One region of the Klebsiella scottii genome, then DNA from elsewhere that is predicted to be linked to it. Evidence: predicted binding sites of a transcription regulator. Region 1 holds the regulator's gene; the other holds the start of a gene.
What was found. The regulator LexA, encoded in region 1, represses DNA repair genes until DNA is damaged. The targets are predictions, from matches to a motif close to TNCTGTATGTACATACAGNA.
Positions count from the first base shown of each region.

Region 2: the regulator LexA is predicted to act here: its motif matches at 2,636-2,655, upstream of umuD (translesion error-prone DNA polymerase V autoproteolytic subunit).

Region 1 is NZ_JARXNI010000018.1:344,796-349,434, reverse strand. It holds gene plsB (glycerol-3-phosphate 1-O-acyltransferase PlsB) at 1-1,634, opposite strand, end outside; gene QFI97_RS03525 (diacylglycerol kinase) at 1,764-2,132, shown strand; gene lexA (transcriptional repressor LexA) at 2,376-2,984, shown strand; gene dinF (MATE family efflux transporter DinF) at 3,056-4,372, shown strand; gene QFI97_RS03510 (CsbD family protein) at 4,499-4,639, shown strand, end outside.
Region 2 is NZ_JARXNI010000020.1:1,890,197-1,894,835, forward strand. It holds gene QFI97_RS16520 (oxidoreductase) at 1-749, shown strand, start outside; gene umuC (translesion error-prone DNA polymerase V subunit UmuC) at 934-2,196, opposite strand; gene umuD (translesion error-prone DNA polymerase V autoproteolytic subunit) at 2,180-2,614, opposite strand; gene QFI97_RS16535 (hypothetical protein) at 2,894-3,088, shown strand; gene QFI97_RS16540 (DinI family protein) at 3,246-3,491, shown strand; gene QFI97_RS16545 (hypothetical protein) at 3,627-4,142, opposite strand.

The DNA.
Region 1 (4,639 bases):
AGCTGCTCGCGGGTCAGCGAACGCTGGCGCGATGCCAGCAGAGCGGTACAGCACAGGTTCATGGCGTTCGCCGCGCCGGCGTTGTTGATGCGGACCATCAGATCGGAGGCGATGCTGTTTACCGTCGGCGTTAGCCACGACGGGCGAATGGCTTCGATAGGATCGATAGACTCGCGCCACTCCGGAACGTGCTGGTTGAGCCAGGTCATCAGCGGCAGCGGTTCGCCGAAGTTAACGTACCCCTGGCCGAGGTTACGCAGCTTGCTCAGGCCGCGCAGCATCTGCGGCAGGCTCTCTTTCTCTTTCGTCGCGCCGCGCAGCTCTTTGGCGTAGGTCCCGACTTCCATCACGTGCTCGTAGCCGATGTAGATCGGAACCAGCGTAATGGGTCGGGTGCCGCCGCGCAGCATCGCCTGGATAGTCATCGACAGGGTGCCGGTTTTCGGGTCCAGCAGGCGCCCGGTACGAGAGCGCCCGCCCTCCACGAAGTACTCTACCGAGTAGCCGCGGCTGAACAGTTCGCCAAGATATTCGCGGAACACCGTCGAGTAGAGCTTGTTGCCCTTAAACGTACGGCGAATAAAGAACGCGCCGCCGCGACGGAAAATCGGCCCTGCCGGCCAGAAGTTGAGGTTGATGCCGGCGGCGATATGCGGCGGCACCAGGCCCTGGTGGTAGAGCACGTAGGAGAGCAGCAGGTAGTCCATATGGCTGCGATGGCACGGAACGTAGACGATCTCGTGCCCTTCGTGCGCCAGCTGTCGCACGCGCTCGGCGTTATGAACGTTAATTCCCTGATACAGGCGGTTCCAGGTAAAGCCCAGCACGCGGTCGGTCAGGCGAATCATCTCGTAGGAGAAGTTTGCGGCGATCTCTTCCATCAGCGCGATAGCGTTTTGCTGCGCCTTCTCGTGGGAGATTTTCTTGCTGCGGGCTTCGTCTTCCACCGCGCGGGCGATGGCTTTTGACGCCAGCAGCTTGTTGAACAGATCCTGACGCGCCGGCAGACGCGGGCCGACCGCGGCCAGGCGCTGACGGGCGAAGTGCATACGCGCCACGCGGGCCAGCTTCTGAGCAATGGTTTTATCGGTTCCGTGCTCGGACGCCATTCGGCGTAGCGACACCGGCGGCGAGAAGCGCACGAAGCTGTCGCGGCCCAGCCACAGAACGGCGAAGAATTTCTGAATACCATTAAGCATGCGCAGCGGCGGATTGAGCTCGCCCTTTTCGCGCCCTGGCGCACGACCAAACATCACTGAAACCGGCACCATTTGCACGTCGAGGTCAGGGTGGTTGCGGTGCAGATCCAGGTAGTCGTGGAACAGCTTGATGGACTCTTCTTTCGGCGTGTAGTAGGTAAATACGCGCGGGCCGCCGTGGATAAAGACGTAGCGCGGCAGCAGGGTGCCGTCGATTTCTAACGGTTCGAGCGGATCGGGTAAATCGTGCTCCAGGCACTGCGCGCGCAGCGTCAGCAGGTCTGCCTTCGAGTTATAGGGCAGAACGTACATAATCGGACGCGAGGTATCCAGCCCTAATTCCTGAGCAGGCTCTGCGGGAATAGACTTGCTTTTTACCAGCAGCCGTAATGGTAAATTCAGTAATTTATAGTAAATTCGTTGCCAGCCGGACATAAACGATGTGAAGCCTCTGGTTAATCATGCAAATGCGCGGCAAGAATAACAGAAAGTGCGCAAAATTTCCGTTGCCACGCGGCAAACGCGTACACTCATTGACGTCATTTACATAAAAAGGTTCTTTTGATGGCCAATAATACCACCGGGTTAACCCGAATCATTAAAGCGGCAGGGTATTCCTGGAAAGGTTTTCGTGCGGCATGGATAAATGAGGCCGCCTTTCGTCAGGAAGGTATTGCCACCGTTATTGCCATTGCGATCGCCTGCTGGTTGGATGTTGACGCCATTACGCGCGTGCTGCTGATAGGCTCGGTCCTGATAGTGATGATAGTCGAAATTCTTAATAGCGCGATTGAGGCGGTGGTGGACCGGATTGGCTCCGACCACCATGAGCTTTCCGGACGCGCGAAGGATATGGGCTCTGCGGCGGTATTTCTGGCGATCGTCATTGCGCTGATCGTCTGGGTTACGCTGCTGTGGGCGCACTATCGCTAAGGGTCTGTAGCATCAGACTATTTGGTTTGGCGTCCGCGGGCTGGAGGCCGATCAACCTCCCTCCACGCGGCCTGTTTTGCGTCGTGTGGAGCAGAAACGCTCCGCCGCAATCCCCCTGCGTTAGCTGGCCGCAGCGCGCGGCAAACGAAAAGAATCTCCTGATTTTTGTGTGAAATTTGATTCCAAAATCACCGTTAGCTGTATATACTCACAGCATAACTGTATATACACCCAGGGGGCGGAATGAAAGCGTTAACGACCAGGCAGCAAGAGGTGTTTGATCTCATCAGAGATCATATCAGCCAGACTGGCATGCCGCCGACGCGTGCGGAAATTGCTCAGCGCTTGGGGTTCCGTTCCCCAAACGCGGCGGAAGAACACCTGAAAGCGCTGGCGCGTAAAGGCGCAATCGAGATCATTTCCGGTGCCTCTCGCGGTATTCGTCTGCTGACTGAAGAAGAGCCCGGCCTGCCGCTGATTGGCCGCGTGGCTGCCGGTGAGCCGCTGCTGGCGCAGCAGCACATCGAAGGCCACTTCCAGGTCGATCCGGCAATGTTCAAGCCGAGCGCCGACTTCCTGCTGCGCGTCAGCGGAATGTCGATGAAAGACATTGGTATTCTGGACGGCGATCTGCTGGCGGTACACAAAACGCAGGATGTGCGTAACGGGCAGGTTGTGGTCGCACGTATCGATGAAGAAGTGACGGTTAAACGCCTTAAAAGGCAGGGTAACGTCGTCGAACTGCTGCCGGAAAATAGCGAGTTTTCACCAATCGTAGTGAACCTACGCGAGCAAAACTTTACCATTGAAGGTCTGGCCGTCGGCGTAATCCGCAACGGCGAGTGGCTGTAAGCGCCTTCTCTTAACGCAGCATCGTCTGATGCATGATGCTGCGCTGTCTCTCCTCGCTCAGGCTTTCCCTCATGCTTTTTAATGCCGCTGATAAGGCCCTGTGGCGCCTGGCGCTACCGATGATTTTCTCCAATATCACCGTCCCGCTGCTGGGCCTGGTGGATACTGCGGTTATCGGCCATCTTGATAGCCCGGTTTACCTGGGCGGCGTGGCGGTCGGGGCTACGGCTACCAGCTTCCTGTTCATGCTGCTGCTCTTTCTGCGAATGAGTACCACCGGCCTGACGGCGCAGGCGTTTGGCGCAAAGGACCCCGTGCGCCTGGCGCGAGCGCTGGTGCAGCCGCTTGGGCTGGCGCTGGCCGCCGGTCTGCTGATCGTTCTGTTTCGTATGCCGCTCATTAACCTGGCGCTGCATATCGTCGGCGGCAGCGAAGCGGTGCTGGAACAGGCCCGGCGTTTCCTGGAGATCCGCTGGCTGAGCGCCCCGGCATCGTTAGCTAACCTGGTGCTGCTGGGCTGGCTGCTGGGCGTCCAGTATGCCCGTGCGCCGGTGATCCTGCTGATTGTCGGCAACCTGCTGAATATTGTCCTCGATCTGTGGCTGGTGATGGGGCTGCACATGAACGTGCAGGGCGCGGCGCTGGCGACGGTGACCGCCGAATATGCCACCTTTATCATTGGCCTGCTGATGGCGAAACGCGTGCTGACGCTGCGGGGCGTGTCATTCTCTATGCTGAAGGGCGCCTGGCGCGGCGATCTCCGGCGGCTGCTGGCCCTCAACCGCGACATCATGCTGCGTTCGCTGCTGCTGCAGCTCTGCTTTGGCGCGGTGACCGTTTTCGGCGCGCGTCTGGGGGGCGATATCGTGGCGGTGAACGCCATTCTGATGACCATGCTAACCTTCACCGCCTATGCGTTGGACGGCTTTGCCTATGCCGTGGAGGCCCACTCCGGGCAGGCCTACGGCGCGCGCGATGGCAGCAAGCTGCTGGAGGTGTGGCGTGCGGCCTGTCGGCAGTCAGGCATGGTCGCGCTGGCTTTTGCGCTGATCTACAGCGTGGCGGGAGAGCAGATTATCGCTCTGCTGACCTCGATACCCTCGCTCCAGCAGCTCGCCGACCGCTATCTGCTGTGGCAGATGATTTTGCCGGTGGTCGGCGTCTGGTGTTATCTGCTGGACGGCATGTTTATCGGCGCGACGCGCGGCAGCGAAATGCGCAACAGCATGGCGGTGGCCGCCGTGGGCTTTGCCGTAACCCTGCTGACGCTGCCGGTGCTCGGTAACCACGGCCTGTGGCTGGCGCTGACGGTATTCCTGGCGCTGCGAGGTCTGTCGCTGGCGCTGATCTGGCGACGGCACTGGCGGCGCGGCACCTGGTTTTCATAACGTCTTTTGGTGTGAAAATGGTTAAAGATTCCGAATAATAAAATTAACACAGAATTCTCATCTATAGTTAATCATATGTCCGGCACACAGCGGGCTGTTAACTCACCGAACGATGAGGACTGAATCATGAATAAAGACGAAATCGGCGGTAACTGGAAACAGTTAAAAGGTAAAGCGAAAGAGCAATGGGGCAAGCTTACCGACGATGATATGACCGTCATCGAGGGTAAGCGCGACCAGCTGGTCGGTAAAATCCAGGAGCGTTAC
Region 2 (4,639 bases), on a different contig from region 1:
GCGAGCTTATCGCGCTGGCGCAGGAGAAGCAGCTGCTGCTCTCGGTATTCCACAATCGCCGCTGGGACAGCGACTTCCTCGGGATCAGGCAGGTTATTGAGCAGGGGCTTATCGGCACCGTTAAGCACTTTGAGTCGCATTTCGACCGCTTCCGCCCGGAAGTTCGCGTGCGCTGGAGAGAGCAAAACGTGCCGGGCAGCGGCCTGTGGTTTGATTTAGGTCCGCACCTGATCGATCAGGCCCTGCAGCTGTTCGGCTTGCCGCAGTCGGTGCAGGGTAACATCGCCACCCTGCGCCAGGGCGCCGAGATTAATGACTGGGCGCACGTGGTCTTAAATTATCCTCAGCATAAGGTCATTCTGCACTGTAGCATGCTGGTCGCCGGCGGCAGCGCGCGCTTTACCGTTCACGGTGACAAAGGCAGCGCGGTCAAACAAAAAGCCGACCAGCAGGAGAGCCAGCTGCTGGCGGGCGTTATTCCCGGCAGCGAAGGCTGGGGTCATGATGACGACAGCCTGAGCATTTTTGACGCGCAATCGCAGGTTCAGGAAGTGAGCGCGCCGCAGGGCGATCAGCGGCAGTACTACATCAACGTGCGCGATGCGCTCACCGGCAAGATTGAAAACCCGGTACAGCCGCTGCAGGCGCTCGCCGTGATGGCGGTACTGGAGGCCGCCGTTCGCTCCGCCGAAACCGGCACGCTGCAGACGTTAACGCTCACCGCCGATGAGCTGGCCGCGCTGAAATAATCCTCGAATTAACATGGCCTGCGGCTTGGCAGGTCATGCCCTTCCCCCCGGATTCAGCACCGGGCGGCGTTTTCCCACACGCTCGCCATCGGTAGCCAATAATGTGCGGTGAGCCATGACGTCGCCGGAGCGGTATAGCGATCCGGCGGCAGAGCGGTTGTCGCGCCGGGAATGCATAAGCGGCCTATTTGACGACGGGCAAATCTGCGTAGCGGGTCGTGTAGCCGGGCGATAGCATCTCACGCTTCATCGCCCAGCTTTTTTGAATGCCCTGCCCGGCAAACCACACGCTGCCGCGGCCCGAACGATTGAGGCTATCCACCACCTGCATCAGCGCGGCGCTGTTCGCCTGCGGCTGATATTGATCAAACAAATTAAGCTGCGCCACGCCCTGACTGAAAAAATCACTCAGCATGATGCCGGCTTTCATATAGCGAAAGCCCTCCTTCCACACTCGGTCCAGCGCATGGACAGCGAGGCGAATAATATCCCGGGTATCGTCAGAGGGCGTTGCCAGCCGGCCGCTGGCCTGGGGAGCGTAGAACGCTTCATTTTCGGCATGCGGACTGGTCCGCATAAAGACGCTGACCACGCAGCAGTACTGCTTCTCTGCCCTGAGTTTTTCCGCCGCGCGTTCAGCATAGGCACAAACGGCCTGATGCATATCGCTATATTGGGTGATGCGGTGACTAAATGAACGGCTGCAGATAATCTGCTGTTTGGTCGGCGCAAACTCATCCACCTGCAGGCAGGATTCTCCCCGAAGCTCGCGCACCGTGCGCTCCAGCACGACGTTAAAGTGCTTACGTATCACCCAGGTAGAGCTGTCGGCAAGCTGCAGCGCGTTTTCGATGCCCATCAGCTCCAGTTTTTTCCCGATCCGACGACCCACGCCCCAAACTTCATGCACCGGTACCAGAGAGAGCAGCTTACGCTGGCGATCGCGGTTCGATAATTCGACTACGCCGTCGGTTTTGCGCCACGTTTTAGCCGCGAAATTAGCCAGCTTGGCGAGCGTTTTGGTCGGCGCGATGCCAACCCCAACCGTTAGCCCGGTATGCTTCATGACCCGATCGCGCATTTGATGACCGAATGTCTCAAGCGGCATATAGCTGGAGATACCGGCTAAATTAACAAAAGCCTCATCGATGGAATATATTTCAATCGCCGGCGCCATCTCCGTTAGCGTCGACATGACCCGGTGGCTGAGATCGGCATAAAGCGCATAGTTCGAGCTAAAAACGGACACCTGCAAACGCTGCAGATCGTCTTTAATTTTGAAGTAAGGCGCCCCCATGGGGATGCCCAGCGCCTTTGCCTGCGCCGAGCGTGAAATAATACATCCATCGTTATTTGAGACCACCACCACCGCTTTTCCCTGCAGGTCTGGCCGGAAAACGGTTTCGCAGGAGGCGTAGAAACTGTTGACGTCAACAAGCGCGAACATGTCGGTGTGATTTTAAGGTGAAGGTGACCACGCCGAATATTTGCAGCTCCTCTCCAGGCTGACAGACGATAGGGGAATAGTTGAGGTTGCGCGGCGTGAGCTGAAGGACTGGCCGGGTTTGCAGCTCCTTTACCGTAAACTCGCCGGCAACGGCAGCAATCACAATATCTCCATGTTCTGCGGTCAGCGAGCGATCGACCACCAGCAGGTCGCCATCATCAATCCCGGCGCCCGTCATTGAATCCCCGCTCACCCTGACAAAATAGGTCGCGTTAGGGTGCTTAATGGCCAGCTTGTTCAAATCAAGCGTATCTTCGACATAATCCTGGGCCGGACTGGGGAATCCGCAGGGAACAAGATCGCGAAACAGCGGCACCAAAAACCGCTGCGACAGCTCAACCGGCTTGTAGAACGTCATCATAAACTCACCCGACATAATAACTGTGTTTATATACAGTATTAATAAATCATCCGGGTTAATCAAGCCGCTTATGCCACGTTATCGCGAAGACCTTGAAGTTCTGCAATATTTAAACGGACGCTGCGCTTCGCCATGCCCGGCGGCGCTAAAAATAACGCGTCTCTGGAAATCTAACGCAATTAGTAGCAGGATAGATGCTGCAAGCAGAGCGTTATGGTGGGGTACCATAACCACAAACTATGGCGATTCGTCCGACATACTGAACGGGAGATTCTTATGTACTACACGTTAGGAGATACCACCCTCCACTTTTATCGCTATCAGTGCCGTTTCTACGTTGCCCACTGGGATGGCGGCAACGTAATGACCGACAAGTTCAGGCAGTTCATCGAGTTGATTACTGAAAAAACGGGAATTGACGCGAAGAACGTCGAAGCAGTTGCGCGAGACTATTTCAACAACGTCGATTAAAGGTTGTTTAGTGACGGAATAACCGACCGCCGCTCATTACGTACCAGCCCTACGCTCGTCGGCTGGCGAGGCGGAAAACGTGCGCTGTTCTCCCTCTCGCCTTGACACTGTACAAAAAAACAGTATAACTACTGCCTACAGTTACAGGAGCCGAAGCATGTTTGTAGAACTGGTTTATGATAAAAGAAATTTTGAAGGGTTCGCCGGGGCCAGAGAGACCATTATGGCTGAACTCACGAAACGAATTCACCGCATTTTTCCTGAGGCCGACGTTCGCGTAAAGCCGATGATGACGCTGCCCGCAATCAATACGGATGCCAGCAAGCATGAAAAAGAGCAGATCAGCCGCGCCGTCCAGGAGATGTTTGAAGAAGCGGACATGTGGATGAGCGCAGACGAATAAACCAGGCCGCAGCGCTGATATCAACAGCGGCTTTTTCGGGGACCGGCGTTAGCACTAACCAATACCGTTCCCTGGACATAAATTTCCCCGGTAAATCTTTTCCCCGCCGCCGGCGGTGATTTAAATCATCATCCCCTACTCGTCAGACTTAAACCTGGGCTCCGGCAAAACCGATGGGGTTGTGTCCTCAAAGCGCAGCCAGTGCTGCCAGATATCATGAACCTGCAGCTCAACGAGCCCTTCCTGACGTAAAGCCACCGTAGTCCCTCTCAGCGTCCCACCTTCAGAATCAATCCCGGCCGCGGTAGACGCCTTATCAATTAAATTATCCCATGCTTTACTTTCATCATTAAATGCCGACGCCATTTTTTGTAAACGAAGCGGATCGTCCCTGCTGTCCTGCGCTATTCGTTTCGCGGCCGTCGTCAGATATTTATCTTTTACCCGGCGAAGCTGCGCGAGTTTCTTTGCCATGCACTCATTAATATCGATGGTGGTCTGCTGCGGCATACCAAAACAGCTAATGCTGAAAGTTTCAACGCCATCATTTAAATCACTGCTAGGCTGATTCCTTTCATCTGAAGCCTGAGAAACAAGCGGCAGCATCAATGCCAAAGAAAAAAACATTCCCTGGATAGTACGCAATCCCATGCTGATAACCCGTATAAGACGAAGTGTCTTTCAGATTAACCTAATCCTGGAGGCTGAGAAATGATCCGCTCTTGTCCATAGCCGTTTTTTGCGAACACATTTTGCCGCAAAAATTCACGCCATGAGCGGCAGGTGTGCCGCCAACGGCGCCGATCGACGGCTATTTTTCGCACCTGTGGGCTTTCCTGCAGACAGCAAACCGATGTTTCTAATTTTTTTCAGTTAGTTAGCACATAAAAACTGGGCCAATAAGGCTCGTTGCGGGTCCGAATATCGCAAACTCCCCCTCAGCATTTTCAAGCAAAATACCGCCAATTAATTGAAATATTATGCTAATAAAGCCGAGTTTTATCGACATTAAAATTCAATAACTACTCACAAACGTCATTAAAAAATCTTTTTTATTAGCTATGAAAAATATTTCATTAGGATTTTTCTTAAGGCGAGAGTAAATTTCTTCGCATAAAAGCAAGAATATCCATAAATTTCTCGGGGAA